DNA from 2 places in the Gallintestinimicrobium propionicum genome. Region 1 is predicted to be linked to the other one. Evidence: a T-box and tRNA genes for the amino acid it is inferred to sense, from the RefSeq annotation. Region 1 holds a T-box; the other holds one or more tRNA genes.
The links. The T-box of region 1 lies ahead of OCV62_RS07710 (valine--tRNA ligase). A T-box ahead of a tRNA ligase gene usually reads a tRNA of that ligase, here a tRNA-Val.
Positions count from the first base shown of each region.

Region 1 (9,874 bases):
ATGTGCCTGGTCATACGATTTTGAAGCATATTTCCCTGTATGCGAAACCGGGACAGAAGATCGCGTTTGTCGGCAGTACCGGCGCGGGCAAGACGACGATCACGAACCTGATCAACCGGTTTTACGAGATCGACAGCGGAGAAATCCTGATGGATGGCGTGGATATCCGCAAGGTTGGACGAGAAAACCTGCGCAGTAATATCGCAATGGTGCTGCAGGATACGCACCTGTTTACCGGAACGATCCGGGAAAATATCCGCTATGGCAGGCTGGATGCGACCGATGCAGAGGTCGAGCAGGCGGCAAAAATGGCCAGCGCACATTCCTTTATCATGCGTCTGGAAAACGGATATGATACGATGATCGAGGGAGATGGCGCAAACTTAAGCCAGGGACAGAGACAGCTGTTAAACATTGCCCGTGCGGCAATTTCCAAGGCGCCTGTCCTGATCCTGGATGAGGCAACATCCTCTGTCGATACGAGAACCGAGCGACATATTGAGCATGGTATGGATCGCCTGATGGCAGAACGGACAACCCTTGTCATCGCCCACAGGCTTTCCACTGTTCGAAACGCGAATGCGATCATGGTATTGGAAAACGGCGAAATCATCGAGCGCGGCGATCACGATCAACTGCTGGAACAAAAGGGAAGATATTACGAGCTTTATACCGGCAAGAAACAGCTGGCGTAAAAGATTTTAAAACAAAAAAGAACCAGGCTGCAGCCTGGTTCTTTTTTTGTCTGCGTCGCGGCAATGCAAACTCGCTGTGAGTGCGCAGAATAATCTGATTTTATTTCGCCTGGAAGCGGTTTAAAATCGTTTCCAGGTATTCGGTACGAATAACAGCAGCAGCGGGAACAGCTCCAGGCGTCCGGCAAGCATGTCGAAGATCAGGACAAGCTTGGAAAAGTCGGAAAACATGGAAAAGTTTCCGATCGGACCCACCAGGGAAAGACCGGGACCGATGTTGTTGAGTGTCGCAGCAACTGCAGAAAAGTTGGTGATAAGATCGAAGTTATTCAGCGCGATCAGCAGCATGGAAAAGGCAAAAATAAAAATGTAGACGCCCATGTAAACATTTGTGGAGCGGACAACCTCGTGCTCGATCGCCTTGCCGTCAATCTGGATGCGGCGTACACTCCTGGGATGCAGCAGCTGGATCAGTTCTTTTTTTACCGTTTTCAGTAGGATCAGGATGCGGGAAACCTTAATGCCGCCGCCGGTACTTCCGGCACAGGCACCGACAAACATCAGCAGGACGAGGATGGTGCGGGAAAACTCCGGCCACAGGTCAAAGTTTGTTGTGGCATAGCCGGTTGTTGTAATGATGGAAGCAACCTGGAAAATCGTCTGCTGGAATGCCTGTGCAAAGCTGCTGAAATATCCGCGTACATTGAAGGTGATCGCGAGCGTTGCTGCAGCGATAATCAACAGATAGGCACGAACTTCTTCACTTTCCCATGCCTGTCTGAATTTACGGATCAGGATCAGAAAGTAGGCGTTAAAGTTGATGCCGAACAGGATCATAAAGATCGTGATAATGACCTGACAATAGGTGGAATAGCCTGCAATGCTGTCGTTTTTGATGCCGAAGCCGCCGGTGCCCGCCGTGCCGAGGGAGAGCGTGATGGAATCAAACAGCGGCATGCCGCCAAACAGCAGGAGGAAAATCTCAATAATTGTCAGGACAATGTAAATCATGTACAAAATTTTTGCAGTGGATTTTACCTTCGGAACCAGACGGGTAACGGAGGGACCCGGGCTTTCTGCCTTCATCAGGTTCATATGGCTGCCGCCTGTGAGGGGAATCAGAGTCAGCAAAAAGACCAGAACACCCATACCGCCGATCCAGTGCGTAAAGCTGCGCCAGAACAGCAGACAGTGAGGAAGCGCTTCCACGTCTGTCAGAATGCTTGCACCGGTTGTTGTAAAGCCGGAAACGGTTTCAAACAGCGCATCGACCGGATTGGGAATATAACCGGAAAGTACAAAGGGAAGTGCACCGACACAGCTTAATACGATCCAGCAAAGTGCAGTCGTGGCAAACCCCTCACGCAGGTAGAATACACGGTTTTTCGGCTTCCTTATAACCAAAGGAAGACCGATCAGCAGGCATAACAGGACAGCAGCAACGAGTGACCAACCACTGTTTTCCTGATAGATCAGGGCTACCAGACAGGAGGGAAGCATAAAGGCCGCTTCCAGATTTAAAATCCAGCCGATAATATAAAAAATAATAGAATAGTTCATCGGGCGTACCTATTTTCTCAGGATATCCAGGATATCGCCGAGACCTTTCTGAGTGGTAACGATGATGACAGTGTCACCGACCTGGATCGTATCCTGACCACGGGGAATCCAGGTTTTACCCTTTCGGTTGATGCTGCCGATCAGCAGGTTGGACTTTAATTTCAGCTCTGCCAGCGGAATATCCGTGACGGCAGAGGTATCATGGATGGCAAATTCCAGCGCCTCTGCGCGTCCGTCCAGAATTTGATACAGCGTCTCGACGTTACTGCCGATGGAATTGGACATCGCGCGGACATACTGTAAAATATAGTCTGCCGTCAGATGCTTAGGATAAATGACGCTGCCGATATCGAGGTTGTTGATAATCTCGGTAAAGGCGATTTTTGTCACCTTTGTGATGAGTTTTGCGTTGGAGTTTGCCTTGGCGAACAGAGAGAGCAGGATATTCTCCTCATCCAGACCGGTTAAGGTCAAAAAGGATTCCGCTTCGGAAAGACCTTCTTCCAACAGCAGCTGCTTGTCCGTTCCGTCTCCATAGATGATGGTGGAATCAGGTAAAAGCACGCTCAGCTGTTCGCAGCGGTCGCGGTTATTTTCCACGATGCGGACGTTGATATTCATCGTCTGCAGGAGGTTTGCTGTGTAATAGCCGAGCTTTCCGCCGCCGACGATCATCGCGTTTTTGACCTGACCGGTTTTAAAGCCGATGTGCTTGAAAAAGGTGGAGGCATTCTGCGGGGAAGCGATGATGGACAAGAGATCGTTGTCCCGCAGGATAAAATTACCATCCGGGATCGCGATCAAGTCGCCGCGCTCTACAGCGCAGATTAAAATATCGCTGTTTGTATGGGAGCCGATCTGGCTGACCGGCATGTTATTTAAGTGAAACTCCGGTTTGATGCGGAATTTTAACAGCTCCACGCGTCCTTTTGCAAAGGTGTCGATCTTGATCGCGGAGGGAAAACGCAGCAGACGGGAAATTTCCGTTGCAGCGGTCAGCTCTGGATTGATAATCATGGAGATGCCGAGCTTTTCCTTGATGAATCCGATTTCCTTATTATAAATCGGATTGCGGACGCGGGCGATGGTATGGCAGTTGCCCGCCTTTTTGGCAATCAGGCAGCAGAGCAGGTTTAATTCGTCGGAACCGGTCACTGCAATTAACAGATCGGCTTCTTCAACGCCTGCCTCCTGCTGGATATTGACGCTGGCACCGTTTCCAAGAATGCGCAGAGCATCCAGCTCTTCCGGGATGGAGGAGAGCTTCTGGGAGGATTCATCTATCAGTACGACATCGTGTTTTTCAGCGGAAAGCAGTTCCGCCAGTGTCAGGCCGACCTTGCCGCAGCCAATAATAATAATTTTCATGTTAGCCTCATCTTTTGAACTTGTTATTCGTCGTGTGTAAGGAGCAGATAGGGACTACTCCCACTCACTAGCACTCATTATAGCACGACGCAAATTTATTGCAATTGCAAAAAATATTCTTGACAAAAATTTAATTCTTCCCTATAGTGTACATAGTACACGGACAAAGATGAGGAAGAAGAAGAGTACGTTTACCCGGCTGACAGAGAGGGTCCCGGATCGCTGAAAGGAGACCTGAGCAAAGGAGAACGGAATGTGGCTTTGGAATCGGAGAGCTGAATGCGCAGCTGCGTGGTAAGCTTTCACGGTAGTCCCCGTTATCGGACAGCGGTTCTAGAGGAATGACCGCGACAAGATTCCGAAACAGCTGGCGGCGCAGTCTCTGCAGCAGATCAGTTTTTCCGGAAAACAAAGGTGGTACCGCGTTTGGATTCAGACGCCCTTTGACAGAGTTTTCTGTCGAAGGGCGTTTTTTTATCGTATAGGAAACTTCGTTTCCATATGATAAAAAAAGCTCCGCGAGGATGCGCACTCGGCGCAAGGGTAGATGGTTGCCGAAGCAACCGCGCCTCGGCGCGAGAATGTGCCAAGGCACATTCTTTTTCATTCGCAGGATTTCTGATTTTTTCTCTCGGCGTCCCAAAGCCCTATAGCGGCAAAAATGAAAATGGAGGAAACAATGAGCAAGGAACTGGCAAAAACCTATGATCCCCATGGCATTGAGGATCGTCTGTACCAGAAATGGCTGGATAAGAAATATTTTCATGCGGAAGTAGACGAGAGCAAGAAACCGTTTACCATCGTCATTCCGCCCCCGAATATCACAGGACAGCTGCATATGGGGCACGCGCTGGACAATACCATGCAGGATATTCTGATCCGTTTTAAGAGAATGCAGGGATATAATGCGCTCTGGCAGCCCGGAACAGACCATGCAAGCATTGCAACAGAGGTTAAAATTATCGAGACCCTCAAAAAAGAAGGCATCGATAAGCGTGACCTCGGCAGAGAAGGATTTTTAAAGCGCGCCTGGGAATGGAAAGAGGAATACGGTGGGAGAATCATCAATCAGTTAAAGAAGCTGGGCTCCTCCTGTGACTGGGACAGACTCCGTTTCACGATGGACGAAGGCAGCAATCAGGCTGTTACAGAAGTATTCTGCCGCATGCATGAAAAAGGCTGGATTTATAAAGGAAACAGAATCGGCAACTGGTGTCCTGTCTGCAAAACTTCTATTTCTGATGCAGAGGTTGTATACGAAGAACAGGCTGGTCATTTCTGGCATATCAAATATCCGCTGATCGATGAAAACGGAGAGGTAAGCACGACAGAATTTCTGGAATTTGCGACCACCCGTCCGGAAACCATGCTGGGCGATAGTGCGGTTGCAGTTAACCCGTCCGACGAGCGTTATCAGCATCTGGTTGGCAGAAAGGTTCTGCTGCCGATTGTAAACCGTCAGATTCCGATCGTTGCGGATTCCTATGTAGATATGGAATTTGGTACCGGCGTTGTAAAGATCACTCCGGCACATGACCCGAATGACTTTGAGGTAGGAAAACGTCATAACCTGGAGCAGATTAATATCTTAAATGATGATGCAACTATCAATGAAAAAGGCGGTAAGTTCGAAGGCATGGATCGCTATGAAGCGAGAAAAGCCATTGTGAAGGAATTAGATGATATGGGTCTGTTAGTCCGGATCGAAGACTACAGCCATAATGTCGGCACCCATGACCGCTGCGGTACGACCATCGAGCCTATGATCAAAAAGCAGTGGTTTGTAAAGATGGACGAGCTGATCAAGCCCGCAGTAAAAGCAGTTCAGGAGAAGGAAATCCGTCTGATTCCGGAACGCATGGAAAAGACCTACTTCAACTGGACGGACAACATCAAAGACTGGTGTATTTCCAGACAGCTGTGGTGGGGACACAGAATTCCGGCTTATTACTGCGATTCCTGCGGCGAAACCGTGGTAGCGCGCACCGAGCCGACTGTTTGTCCGAAGTGCGGCGGCACACATTTTACACAGGATCCCGATACGCTGGATACCTGGTTTTCTTCCGCACTGTGGCCCTTCTCCACCCTCGGCTGGCCGGAAAAGACGAAGGAGCTGGAATATTTCTATCCGACTGATGTGCTTGTAACTGGTTACGATATCATTTTCTTCTGGGTTATCCGTATGATTTTCTCCGGATATGAGCAGATGGGCGAAAAGCCGTTTAAAACAGTACTGTTCCACGGACTTGTAAGAGACTCTCAGGGACGCAAGATGAGCAAATCCCTCGGAAACGGTATCGATCCGCTGGAAATCATCGACAAATACGGTGCGGACGCACTGCGCCTGACGCTGATCACCGGCAATGCGCCCGGCAACGACATGCGTTTCTACATGGAGCGTGTAGAAGCGAACAGAAACTTTGCAAACAAGGTATGGAACGCATCCCGTTTCATCCTGATGAATATGGAAGGCAAGGAAGTTCCTGCGGATGCGTCTGCGTATCTGGAGCCTGCCGATAAGTGGATTCTCTCCCGTCTGAATAACGTCGTAAAAGAAGTGACCGACAACATGGAAAACTTCGAGCTGGGTGTTGCCGTACAGAAGGTTTATGACTTTATCTGGGATGAATTCTGCGACTGGTATATTGAGATGGTAAAACCCCGTCTGTATGCGACGGACGATGCCGACAGCCAGAACGCTGCACTGTGGACGTTAAAAACTGTCCTGATCGACGCTTTAAAACTTCTGCATCCGTATATGCCTTTTATTACTGAAGAAATCTTCTGCACCCTGCAGTCCGAAGAGGAATCCATCATGATTTCCTCCTGGCCGGTTTATCAGCAAGAGAGACACTTCGAGAAAGAAGAGCAGGAGATTGAAATCCTCAAGGAAGCTGTCCGCGGCGTCCGCAACGTCCGTACCAGCATGAACGTTCTGCCTTCCAGAAAAGCCCATGTTTATGTGGTAAGCGACCAGAAAGAGCTGCAAAATACCTTTGAGGAGGGCAAGCTGTTCTTTGCATCCCTGGCGAGCGCATCCGATGTGACCTGCCAGGCGGACAAGACAGGCATCGCAGAGGACGCGGTATCCGTTGTGATCCCGAACGCAACGCTTTACATTCCATTTGCAGAGCTGGTTGATCTTGCAAAAGAGATCGAGCGTCTGGAAAAAGAAGAGAAGCGCCTCGAGGGCGAGCTTTCCAGAGTAAATGGCATGCTGCACAACGAGCGTTTCATGAGCAAGGCACCGGAAAGCAAGATCGCAGAAGAGCGCGGCAAGCTGGAAAAATACACGCAGATGATGGAACAGGTAAAAGAACGGTTAGGTCAGCTGCGCAAGTAAGCGGGAAGATGCATGCTTTCAGCGAAATATGGTTTTCTTATTAAGTTTTTTATTAATAGGAAAGTGCAGGGCGGTTTTGTAACAAAAGCAGAGCCGCTCTGTTTTTGTTCATGCAACGCTGCATTCCTGTAAACCGGTCGGGATTGCAGCATGTCCGCAGTTTCTGACGGAAAAACGCGAAAATGCGAAGTGCTTTCCTGAATTTCCGGAAAAATTAGATTGATTTTTTTGTGTGCCCTGCGTATTATAATGGTATTGAATCCATGAGGATAAGAGCAGATAAGCGGGAGGATGCGCATGATCAACTTTGAAGAAGAATTGAAAAAGTTCCATCCCAGCCTTGAAATCGATGAGGCGGAGGATGTGATTATAAACCACAATATGACAGACTTTACGGATATTCTGATAGACATGGTCAAAGAGCAGGAAAAAGAAATGGCCGATGCCGCCGGGAAGAAAGAGTAAAGGAGCAAATATATGCAGTGCTATAATTGTGGAGCAGATCTGACAGAAAAGAATTTCTGCACGAACTGCGGGGCAGATGTTTCGAGATATAAGAAGCTTCTGAGCATTTCCAATTATTATTATAATGACGGTCTGGATAAAGCCGGTGTCCGGGATCTTTCCGGTGCGATCGAGAGTCTGAAGCTGTCGTTGAAATTCAACAAATATCATATCGAGGCGAGAAACCTCCTGGGATTGATTTATTTTGAAATGGGCGAGACCGTTCCGGCGCTGAGTGAATGGGTCATCAGCAAAAACCTCCGCCCGGAGAAAAATATCGCGGATGATTACATCAACGCTGTACAGAAGAGCCCGACGCAGCTGGAAGAGTTTGCACAGATGAGCCGGAAATATAATCAGGCGCTCAACTACTGTTATCAGGACAGCAAGGATCTGGCGAGAATTCAGTTGAAAAAGGTGCTTTCCGACCATCCGAATTTTGTACAGGCACATCTGCTTTTGGCGCTTTTGTACATGGATGCGGCGGACTGGGAGAAAGCCCGCAAGGAGCTGACCCGCTGCCTGCGGATCGACTGCGCAAATACGATGGCACTTCGGTATATGCATGAAGTGGACATTGCGTTAAAAACCGATGACGACGGGAGATTCGCCCGCAAACAGGGAAAGGATGAGGAAGTCGTCAAATACCAGAGCGGCAATGAGACGATTATTCAGCCGATCAGCCAGATAGAACCGAAAAAGAACTTCGGGTGGCTGTGGGGAACGCTCGCAGGCCTTGCGGTTGGCGTAGCGGTATCCTGGTTTTTGATCCTGCCTGCGCGGGTACAGATCGCACAGACGGAGTTAAACAATAAGCTGACAGCAGTCGGGGAAGAAGCCGACCGCAAAAATGCAGAGATTTCCAGCTTAAATCAGCAGATAGAGACGCTGACTAAGGAAAATGACGAGCTGACGGCGCAGAACGGCAAGCTGTCCGGCGCGGACGGCAGCATGAGCGCGGTAGAAGCGCTGTTGAATGCGGCAAGTGTCTATATGGAGACGCCGGACGATATCGAAGCGCTTTCTGAAGCGGTGGACAAGATCAGCCGCGATGCGATGGAGAGCAGCGATACCTCCGAGGCGGCGCGCAAGCTCTATCAGCAGCTTTTGCAGGACACCGGCACAGATCTTGCAGCGAACTATTATGACACCGGCTACAAGGCATATCGTTCCGGGGATTATGAGACGGCGATTGAAAACCTGACGAAAGCGGTTTCCTATGATGAGACGAACAGTGAAGCGCTTTATGCGCTGGCAAATTCCTATCGCGACAACGGCAACAAGCGCCAGGCGAAGGAAACCTACCAGAAGGTAATTGAACTGTTCCCGAACACGGAAAAAGCAACCCAGTCCCAGCGCGCGCTGGATCAGCTGGATAATTAAAAGGCGACAATTTAAAAAGGATTTTACGAAAGAGGATGAAAAGCACAATGGCTTTTTGTCCTCTTTTTGCTATCTACGGATTCCGAATGTTTGCAGATTGCCGTGCGGCAATTCGGGGATAGCTATTTCAAGGTTAAGGTTCCCAAGCCGTTTGTGCCTGCACGAAATTTATATAGAAAAAGGAGAGTAGCATGGAAGAGGATTATAAAATTATCGATCACTATCTGATGATCCGCCTGCCGGAAGAAATCGACCACCACAGTTGCAGCGTGATCTGCAGGAGGGCGGATCACATGATGTTGGACAACAGCGTCAGCCACATCGTGTTTGATTTTTCCGACACAAAATTTATGGACAGCTCCGGCATCGGCGTACTGGCGGGGCGTTACCGCAAGATTTCCTGTTTTGGAGGCAAGGTGTATGTAATTCACGCCAACCGGCGCATCCGGAAAATTTTGGAAATGTCGGGCATCGGCGATATCGTGGAGATGATAGATCAGGAAGAAAAGATTGAAAAACAATAGAATGTACGCTCTGCGAGCATTCTATTGTCATGAATAAAATTTTTCAATCGCGAGATTTGTGTCTGCGCGCACTTGACACAAACTCGGCATGCGCAAAAAGCGTGCGCAGAAATGAGAGGAAAGCATGAATAACATGAAAGTGGAATTTGAAGCCCTGCCGGAAAACGAAGGCTTTGCGAGGGTTGCTGTAGCGGCGTTTTTGACGCCCTTAAATCCGACACTGGAGGAGATCGAGGACGTCAAAACTGCCGTTTCGGAGGCAGTTACAAACGCAGTCATCCACGGATATAAGGAGCAGGGAGGAACGATTGAAATTTCCTGTGTGCTGGAAAAGGATCTTTTGAAAATGGAAATCACCGATCAGGGCTGCGGGATCGAAAATGTGGAACAGGCGATGGAGCCGATGTTCACGACGCGCCCGGATCTGGAACGTTCCGGTATGGGATTTTCTTTTATGGAAGCGTTTATGGACTGCCTGGAGGTGGAATCGACCGTGG
Region 1 is NZ_JAOQJY010000008.1:42,657-52,530, reverse strand. It holds gene OCV62_RS07725 (ABC transporter ATP-binding protein) at 1-695, shown strand, start outside; gene OCV62_RS07720 (TrkH family potassium uptake protein) at 816-2,255, opposite strand; gene trkA (Trk system potassium transporter TrkA) at 2,265-3,623, opposite strand; T-box leader at 3,787-4,070, shown strand; gene OCV62_RS07710 (valine--tRNA ligase) at 4,303-6,966, shown strand; gene OCV62_RS07705 (hypothetical protein) at 7,264-7,431, shown strand; gene OCV62_RS07700 (tetratricopeptide repeat protein) at 7,444-8,853, shown strand; gene OCV62_RS07695 (STAS domain-containing protein) at 9,045-9,377, shown strand; gene spoIIAB (anti-sigma F factor) at 9,502-9,874, shown strand, end outside.

Region 2 (9,874 bases), on a different contig from region 1:
ATGCGTCTGGAATACCTGATCCGCGATATTGACGAGGAAATGTACCGTAAGGTATCCGAAAGCCGTCATGATCTGTCTGAGGAAGAGGCAAGAAAGATCGCCAAAATCATCGGTCTTTCCGCAATCAAATACGGAGATCTGTCCAATCAGGCTTCTAAGGACTATATCTTCGATATTGATCGCTTCACTTCCTTCGAGGGAGACACGGGTCCGTATATTCTGTATACAATCGTGCGTATTAAATCGATCCTTGCCAAGTATCAGGAGCAGGGAAAGAGCCTGGAAAACCTGTGCCTGGAGGAGGCGCAGGGCGCTTCCGAAAAAGATCTGATGCGTCAGCTGTGCAGCTTCAATGCAATGATGGACAGTGCCTGTGAGGAAACTGCGCCCCATAAGATCTGCGCGTACATTTATGATCTGGCGAACGCGTTCAACAAGTTTTACCATGAGACAAAGATTCTGGCAGAAGAGGATCAGAAGAAGCAGGCAGGCTGGATTGCACTGCTGAAGCTGACCAAAGAAGTGCTGGAAACCTGCATCGATGTACTGGGCTTCTCCGCACCTGACAGAATGTAAAAATGAAATCCCGCGCCGCAGGCTTCTTAAGTCTGCGGCGGATTGCATAAGCAACATAATTTCACTCAGCCGCTTATGCGTCCTTGCAGAGTGGAATTATCGTATAGAAACGAAGTCTTTTATACGATAAAAAAAGCCGCAGCTGGTTTTTACCAGCTGCGGCTTTTATGTTGTTCGTTTAACCACGCGACAGCTTCCAGACAGCCCTCCTGGGTCAGGGGAAACTGTTTTGTTGTCTTTTGCTCGGCGGGCGTTTTGACAAAGCAGAAGGGCTCTGGCCAGATCGTGACGTCCATACAGTCCCCCTCTTCATTTTTTCCTTTGGAAAGCCGATATCGCATGCCGCAGTAGCTTCCGGTCTGTGCTTCCTTTTTGATATAGTTCACATGAATGATTTCCGGTGAGATCATAGTTTCCTCCAATGGCAGTGCTGCAGTTTTCTGCAGAGCTTAGAAAAACAGCGGGATACCGACCAGTCCAAAGTAGCCGACGGATAAAATTCCGGCGATACTAAGCAGTGTGCGGTAGATTTTTTTCTGGAACAGCTCCGGGACGGTGCTTGCAAGGTATCCGGCGATCAGAATACATGGCAGCAGATAGCGTCCCTGAGCCATGGATTCGATCAGCCAGGAGTTTACAATGGATGCAGCAAGCTCACCCACCATCAGCAGCGTGCAGATAACAAAACGGATTTTGCCCTGCAGATTGTCAGGTTGTCGGAACGTGGCGATTCCGATTCCTGCAAACAGTGTAAGATAGAGCAGCCCCATGCACCAGTAGTACCACGCGCCGGTATCGTGATCCTGTAAAAGTCCGCAAAAGCTCTTGTAGCTCATGGCAAACCAGTCCGGGTTTTCGGCAAAGACGTCAGAAAGCGTATAGCCGCGGCTGTACATATGCCAGGACGGGTTCAGCTCTTCGGTCGGGGTAGACGGATTTTTGTCGTAGTCGGCGTACTGGATGGCGACCGCTTCCTTGACCTGGGATTTTTCCGTACCGTAGTGCGCGATGTCAAAGCCAGCCCGGAATGCAAAGACGGCGAGAAAAACGCCCACAATAATCAGATAATTACGCCAGAGCACTTTTTTCTGTAAGGGGTCTTTCTGCCAGATCAGCCGCAGCAAAAGGACGAAGAAGGACAGCGCCAGAATCGCGAGATAGCACTGCTTTCCGAGGGCGATGTTGCCAAACAAAAGCCCTAAAAGAAGAAAAGCAGGAATATCTCTCCGGCATAATTTTTTCTTTTCTACGGTGCGATAAAGCAGACTCTGCGGGTTGCACAGCAGGCAGGTGATCGCGAAAGCGATGGTAAAATCCAGCGCATCTGCCGTCGTATAGGAAAAAATGTACCAGGACTGGACGCAGATTCCGAGTGCGACCATGAGCCAGTTTTTCTGACGGATATTCCGGACAAAATAAAAGGCGAGGGCAGCAAACAGCAAAAGGTTCGGAACGCGGTAGTAGGCAAGGCTGCAGAACATCGTTTTAAAAAGCAGGGCGATCTTTCCGGCAAGATAAAAGTACCAGGTGTAATTTTCCAGCTTGGTGTAACCGTAGCCGCTATAGGTCTGAGCAACAGCGGGATCCCGCATATCGGGCGGCAGAAAGTGCGTCATGCCGTAATCCAGACAGGCTTTGACGTCCCATTCGTCGGGATGCAGACCGAGGGCAGAAAACAAACCGATGATACAGACGACGAGCAGTGCACCTGCAATCACCGCCGTGCTGATGAGGGCAAACCAGTCAAAGTGCCCGGAGCTGTCCGGCAGGAACAACGTTTTCAGATAAGAAGCGATACCATTGCGGAAAAATAAAAGCACACAGAGCAGCAGCGCGATGGACAGGGCAAGGAAAAAGCGCTGGCGCACATATAAAACGTGGAGCTTTGCAGCCGCATTTTCGGCAGCCTCCCGGATACTGTCAGCAGAAAGCAAAAAGCTGCTGTCGGGATTTTGCGGTGTGAAAACGAGCTCTTCCCCGTTTAACTGCCAGGAGGCGTTGACGGGGAAAGCCTGGGCTTCCAGATCGGCGGCATTCATTGTGAAAAAAGCTTCTCCGTTTAGAAAAAAGCCGACGTGTGTGACGCGATAGGATTCCTGGGTATTCGTCGGGTCAAACCGAAATAAGGTAAGACTACGCAGATCGGGCAGACCGGAAAAGGTGACGATGTTACCGTCCCGGGTTCCATCAGTGGAGTTGTCCTGCGAAAGTTCGTCATTGTCGCTGTAAAAAAGCTGGGACAGGACGGATGTGTCATCGTTTCTCAGATAAAGATCCGCCGACCACGAAAAATGATCCGGCGCTTTCAAAACCCAGATAAACGACGCCAGGAATAAAATCAGGATCGGAAGATAAAGGAATAGATTTTTTCTGGATGTATGCATGAAATGTCCTCTTTCGTTATAAAATAAGCTATTTTCTAACAGTAAGTATAGCGGAATTAAAAAATTTTTCAACTTGAATAGCAATTTGTTGGTGGACTTCGACGAACAAAAATAAGCGATAGTTTAAGAAAGAACGCAGTGCCCGGAACAAATTCGCCGGGATGGGAACACAACAGAGCAAATTTTTCTTGACAGGCAGGGCAGCAGAGAGGACAATTGGGAAAAAGAAGTAGTTTGGTCAGATTTTGCAGGAGGGCAGAACCGGATGCCTGGTATACGATTGCCTTGGGCAAGACTCCTGCAGAATGGGGAGGGTTTCTTTTCATGATTCAGAAAACGAACGTCTGGAAAACAGCGGCGGGTTTGCTGCTTACAATTTCGATGATGATAAGCTCTGTACCGATGACGGCAGCAGCGGCAGAGCCTGCAGCGCAGGCGGAAAGTACAGAAACCTCTGACTACGGTGCGCCGGCATATGGGACGAAAGCGGCGAACCTGCATCGGCTCACCTCACAGGAGCAGGTACAGACGGTTTCCAAAGCGCTGCAGCCAGTCGCAGATGTGGTCGGCGTCATGACGAAATCTCATAACGTATCCGTGATCAATTACAGTGATGTAGATGAACTCGGACTGATCCGCCGGTCGGACGGAAGCGGCGTGGTGCTGGTGATGGACGGCAGCAGAATTTATATTGCGACAGCAGCGCATTGCTTAAAACATAACCATACAGAAGTGATTCTGCCGGACGGAACAAGATGCAGCGCTGCTGTGCTGTATCGCAGCACCGAGACAGACACAGGATTTCTGACGGTGGAATACAGCCAGCTGCCGGAGGAAGTGCTGGGCGGGATTACCCCGGCAGCCGGAACGGACGCGTCCGCGCTTGGAATGAAAACAGGCGACGCACTTGTTGCCGTGAGCTCTCTGGACAGCCCGAGTTCTGCCAGCTGTATCGGCGTTCTGGATCAGCTGTCCGTCATCTATCCGAACAATCCGGGTCAGAATGTGCTGCAGTTCTATTCGGAAACGAGTTACGGTTCAAGCGGCGGCGCGGTTTATACGCAGAATGGGATTTGGGTTGGGAGTATTTCCGGTGGTGATACCTACGGCACCTGCTGGGCAGTTCCCTATGGGGAGATTTTGACAGAATTTCAGAAGTGTCTGATTGAACTGGCAGCGCAGAGCGCTGGCTCGTGATATAATGAGCGCAAGTGAGCGGGAACAGGCGAAGCTTGCTCATCGCGAACGGCGAATGCCGATCATGAACGAAGTTCATGATATAAAGATGCAGCAGAAGCACAGACAGGAGGAAAAGATTGAAAAATAAAATTTTTCAATCGCGAGATTTGTGTCTGCGCACTTGACACAAACTCGACATGCGCAAAAAATGTGTACAGAAATGAGGAAAGCTATGACAGCAGATCTGTATTATGAGACAGCAAGGAAGCTGGTGTTAAAGGACAAAAGAGAGGTTTTTGTGCGGCAGCTGAATGCTGGAGATGCAGAAGCCATGCTGGTTTACTTACAGAAAACAGCACAGGAGACCCATTTTCTGATGCGTCTTCCGGAGGAAGCGGTTTATACGCTGGAGAACGAGCGAAAAATTCTGCAGAATACGAGAGAATCAAAGCAGACATTTATGCTGGGGGCACTGACTCAGGATGGAAGTGTTGTTGGAAATGTGGGTATATTTCCCATCGGGGAACGGTTTAAGGTGCGCCATCGGGCGAGCCTTGGAATTGCAGTAGTTCAGGAATACTGGAATACCGGTCTGGGAACGGTGCTCATAAACGGCGCGATTGATCTGGCGCGCAAGGCTGGCTATGAACAGCTGGAGCTTGGCGTATTTTCGGACAACAGCAGTGCACTCCATTTATATCAGAAGCTGGGATTTCAGGAGGTCGGCAGAATGCCCAATGCCTTCAAGCTCCCGGACGGAAGCTATGCGGATGAAATTATGATGGTGCTGCCCTTCGTAGCTTCCCATGCACAGATTCTCATGCGAGCATGAAATCTGTACCCGGGAAGCTACGAGTGAACTGCTGAAAAGTTACAGTTCACCCGCGCCATTCGCAAAAACGCCTCTGCGAGGCTTTCCGCTGCTACGCAGCTCCTTTTGCTCATAGAATGGCGCTCCCTTCGTAGCTTCCCATGCACAGATTCTCATGCAAGCATGGAATCTGTACCCGGGAAGCTGCGTGTGAACTGTAAAAAAATAAAATTACCCATTGACTTTTTCAGAAACCTTTGATATTATAATCAAGCAGTCGCGAAGAGCGACAAACAATTATGGGGTCTTAGCTCAGCTGGGAGAGCATCTGCCTTACAAGCAGAGGGTCATAGGTTCGAGCCCTATAGGCCCCATATATATTTGTGGCGAGATAGCTCAGTTGGCTAGAGCATGCGGTTCATACCCGCAGTGTCGAGGGTTCGAATCCCCCTCTCGCTATGGTAGAACGCTTCGGAAAAATCCGGAGCGTTTTGTTTTACCAGTTCACAAGCAAAAGGAGCTGCGCCAATGACGCGGTGAACGTTCGGGGAATCACGTGGGCGAACGGATGCGGTGAACTGAGCCGTGCCATAAAAAGCAGCAGAATAAAAACTTGAAAATAACTGTTGACAAATTCTGCATTGTTTTGTATACTAACAAAGTCGGTTGCAGGTGATGCACCTGCAGCAGAAATTATGGGGTCTTAGCTCAGCTGGGAGAGCATCTGCCTTACAAGCAGAGGGTCATAGGTTCGAGCCCTATAGGCCCCATATCTATTTTATGGCGAGATAGCTCAGTTGGCTAGAGCATGCGGTTCATACCCGCAGTGTCGAGGGTTCGAATCCCCCTCTCGCTATGATTGGAACGCTTCGGAGAAATCCGGAGCGTTTTTGTTTTACCAGTTTACTCGCAGCTTTCTGGTTACAGATTCCATGCTTGCATGAGAATCTGTAACCAGAAAGCTGAAAAGAGAGCGCCAATTCATGAGCAAAAGGAGCTGCGTTGTAGCGCAGCGAAAAGCATCGAAGATGCGCTTTTGCGAATGGCGCGAGGAAACTATGTGGATCACGTGATAATGCAGCTTTCGGTAAAATTTAAAAAAAAATGAAAAAGGGAAAGCCAAATCCGGAAAACTGTGTTACACTGGACTTGTTTGTTATCAGTATGAGGAGGAGATAAACGATGGAAAACTTTTTTAAACTGAAAGAACACGGCACCGACGTGAAGACAGAAGTCATCGCCGGTCTCACAACTTTCATGACCATGGCGTATATCCTTGCGGTTAACCCGAGCATCCTCGGCGCAACCGGAATGGATACAGGTGCTATTTTTACAGCAACTGCGCTGGCATCTGCAATCGGCTCTTTCTGTATGGCACTGTTTGCTAACCTGCCCTTCGTACTTTCCGCTGGTATGGGTCTGAATGCTTACTTCGCCTATACGGTTGTCCTGGGCATGGGTTACAGCTGGGAAGTTGCTCTGACTGCAGTATTTGTTGAGGGTATTATCTTTATTATCCTGTCCCTGACAAATGTGCGTGAAGCAATCTTTAATGCGATTCCTGCGAGCCTGAAGGTTGCAGTATCTGTTGGTATTGGTCTGTTCATCACCTTTATTGGTCTGCAGAATGCACATATCGTAGTGGATGGTTCCACACTGGTAGGTCTGTTCTCCTTTAATGGCTCTGTAAAAGCAGGCACCTTCCAGTCCGAAGGCATTACCGTGGTACTGGCACTGATTGGTCTGCTGATCACAGCCTTCCTGGTGATCAAGAACGTAAAGGGCAACATCCTGCTGGGTATCCTGATCACATGGGTACTGGGTATTATCTGTCAGCTGACAGGCTTGTATGTTCCGAATGCAGAAGCTGGTTTCTACAGCCTGATCCCCAGCGGCATCATTTCCGCACCTGCATCTGTTGCACCGACCCTGTTCAAGATGGATTTCTCTGCAATTGCATCTCTGAACTTTGTTGTTGTAGTATTTGCATTCCTGTTTGTTGATATCTTCGACACACTGGGAACTCTGATCGGATGTGCGACAAAGGCAAACATGCTGGACAAAGAAGGCAAGCTGCCTGGCATCAAGGGTGCTCTGATGGCTGACGCTGTAGGTACAACCGTTGGTGCATGCCTGGGTACCTCTACCATCACTACTTTCGTAGAGTCTTCTTCCGGTATTGCAGAAGGCGGCAGAACAGGTCTGACCTCTATTGTTTCCGGATTACTGTTCATCCTGGCACTGTTCTTCTCTCCGATCTTCCTTGCAATTCCTTCCTTTGCAACTGCTCCTGCACTGATCGTTGTTGGTTTCTTCATGATGCAGTCTGTAGCGAAGATCAACTGGAGCGATATGCTGGAAGCAATTCCTGCATTCATCTGCATTTTTGCAATGCCCTTCATGTATTCTATTTCTGAAGGTATTTCGTTCGGCGTTATTTCCTTCGTTGTACTGAATGCAGTAGCTGGTAAGGCAAAAAAGATTACCCCTCTGATGTGGGTACTGGCAGTGCTGTTTATTTTGAAATACATTTTCCTGTAAGATACGGGATTCTTTACTGAAAATCTGAAGCATAATTCATACTGAGAACAACTTCGAAATGATTTGAAAAAGGCGGCGAATAAGAGAAAACCTCTATCCTGCAGCTGCAACAATAGAATGCACGCTCCGCGAACATTCTATTGTCATGAATAAAAAAGCCGTGTGTTTTGGCAGGCATCGAAAGATGCTGTGCCGGACACACGGCTTTTTTGTCGTATAGGAAACTTCGTTTCCATACGACAAAAAAACTCCGCGAGGATGCGCACTCGGCGCAAGGGTAGATGGTTGCCGAGGCAACCGCGCCTCGGCGCGAGAATGTGCCAAGGCACATTCTTTTTTATGTGACTGTCGATGGAATAACAAAAGGAGGGCCGGCAGGTGTGCTCCTGCCGGCTGGTATGAAAAAGAAGTATTTCAGAAAAAGTTTTTCTTTATCTATGCTCTTATCATACAAGTCAGATGTGACAGGAGTCTGACCGAAAGATGAAAACTTTGTGAACGGTTTATGTACAGAAAAATAATCGGGGAACTGATTGTTCAGAAGCCGCTAAGAAAGCCTGCAGAAAGCTAAGCAGATGTTAAGGGTGTGTCGAATCTATGGAAGAAAAAAAGCTGGTTTGGTATGATGCTTTTTGAAATCCCGGACACGCAAAAAAGCGTTACGGAGAGAATATGCAGAAAGCGGGGTAAAGAAAAAATGAGTCAGATTTTTGGTGCGATTATGCTTGTGGTAATGGGAATTCTGGGCGGACTTCCCACCCTGTACCTGTGCGTGAGCCTGGTTGTGGTGCTGGCACAGAAAATATACGGAAAGGTTGTTCATGGAAAATCCTTATACGCTTAAAAAATTGCAAAAAGCAGTCCCGCCGCAGATAGAGACAGTCCGCCGGCGGGATTTTTTTCCCCATTTTGCAGAAAGATATGGTAAGATACAGAAGAGAAAGGCATTCGGAGAACACTGATGCAGAGAAAGAATATGATAGAACGAAAACAGAACCCGGAACAAAAAGGGCGGACGATCCTAAGAAACATCCTGATCACGGTGGGCATTATGGGCGCTGCGACGATTGTATGTCTGGCACTGCAGCATTTTTCAGAGGCGGATACGCATGTGCCGCTGCTGTTCGTGCTTGCGGTCGTGATTGTGGCGCGGTTCACGGAAGGATATGTTTATGGGATTCTGTCAGCGATGGCTGCGGTGGTTTTGGTCAATTATGTGTTCACCTACCCGTACTTTGAGTTGAATTTTTCGATTACAGGCTATCCGCTGACCTTTGTGGTGATGCTGGCGACGGCGGTTATGGTGAGCGCGCTGACGACGCAGATTAAATGGCAGGAGCAGATACGTCTGGAAGTGGAAAAAGAAAAGACACGCGCCAATCTGTTGCGGGCAGTGTCCCACGATATCCGGACGCCTCTGACGTCAATTCAGGCATCCGCGTCGGGAATTTTAGACAATTACGACGCGCTGGGACGGCAGGAGAAGGTGGAGCTTTTAGAAGGTATTCGCGACGAATCCCGGTGGCTGATCCGGATGGTGGAAAACCTGCTTTCGATCACGCGAATTAACGGGGATCGTGCGCAGCTTCAGACGACCTGGGAGGTCGTAGAAGAGGTCGTAGGCGGGGCGGTTGGGAAGTTCCAGAAGCAGTTTGCGCAGATCGAAGTAGAAACGAGCATGCCGGAGGAGGTCGTGATGGCTCCGATGGACGGCATTTTGGTGGAGCAGGTTTTGGTAAACCTGATGGAAAATTCTGCGATACATGGGAAAAAAACCACAAAAATACGAATATCCGTTCAAAAACTGCCGGAACGGGTGCTGTTCTGCGTGGAGGATAACGGAAAGGGAATTGATCCGGCGATTTTGCCGATTATTTTCGAAGGACAGCTTCCGACCGGCGATCATGCTGCGAGCGATGGAAAACGGAGCATGGGGATCGGACTATCGGTCTGCATGAGCATTATTCAGGCGCATCAGGGCGACATGAAGGCGGAAAATATGGCGGCGCACAGGGGAGCGAGGATCCAGTTCTGGCTGCCCTGTCAGGAAGAAAACTGGATGGAGGAAGCCTGAATGGAAGTAAGGGACAGAATTCTGATTATCGAGGATGACCGAAGCATCCGCAAATTTTTCCGGACAATTCTGGAAGCGAACCGTTACGATGTCATTTCGGCGGATACCGGCGAGGAGGGCTACAGCCTGATTACATCCCAGTGTCCGGATCTGGTGATTCTGGATCTTGGGCTTCCGGATATAGATGGTATGGAAATTTTGAGCAGACTTCGGAAATGGTCGGGCATGCCGGTCGTTGTGATTTCTGCGCGGAGCCATGAAAAGGACAAGGTGGAGGCACTGGACCTCGGAGCGGACGATTATATCACG
Region 2 is NZ_JAOQJY010000004.1:69,646-79,519, reverse strand. It holds gene argS (arginine--tRNA ligase) at 1-576, shown strand, start outside; gene OCV62_RS04425 (hypothetical protein) at 726-986, opposite strand; gene OCV62_RS04420 (glycosyltransferase family protein) at 1,026-2,960, opposite strand; gene OCV62_RS04415 (S1 family peptidase) at 3,285-4,157, shown strand; gene OCV62_RS04410 (hypothetical protein) at 4,162-4,287, shown strand; gene OCV62_RS04405 (GNAT family N-acetyltransferase) at 4,360-4,971, shown strand; tRNA gene OCV62_RS04400 (tRNA-Val) at 5,252-5,324, shown strand; tRNA gene OCV62_RS04395 (tRNA-Met) at 5,336-5,409, shown strand; tRNA gene OCV62_RS04390 (tRNA-Val) at 5,648-5,720, shown strand; tRNA gene OCV62_RS04385 (tRNA-Met) at 5,733-5,806, shown strand; gene OCV62_RS04380 (NCS2 family permease) at 6,133-7,491, shown strand; gene OCV62_RS04375 (hypothetical protein) at 8,189-8,335, shown strand; gene OCV62_RS04370 (sensor histidine kinase) at 8,453-9,565, shown strand; gene OCV62_RS04365 (response regulator) at 9,566-9,874, shown strand, end outside.
Region 2: it encodes a tRNA-Val, which carries the amino acid that the T-box ahead of OCV62_RS07710 (valine--tRNA ligase) is inferred to sense. The anticodon was not compared.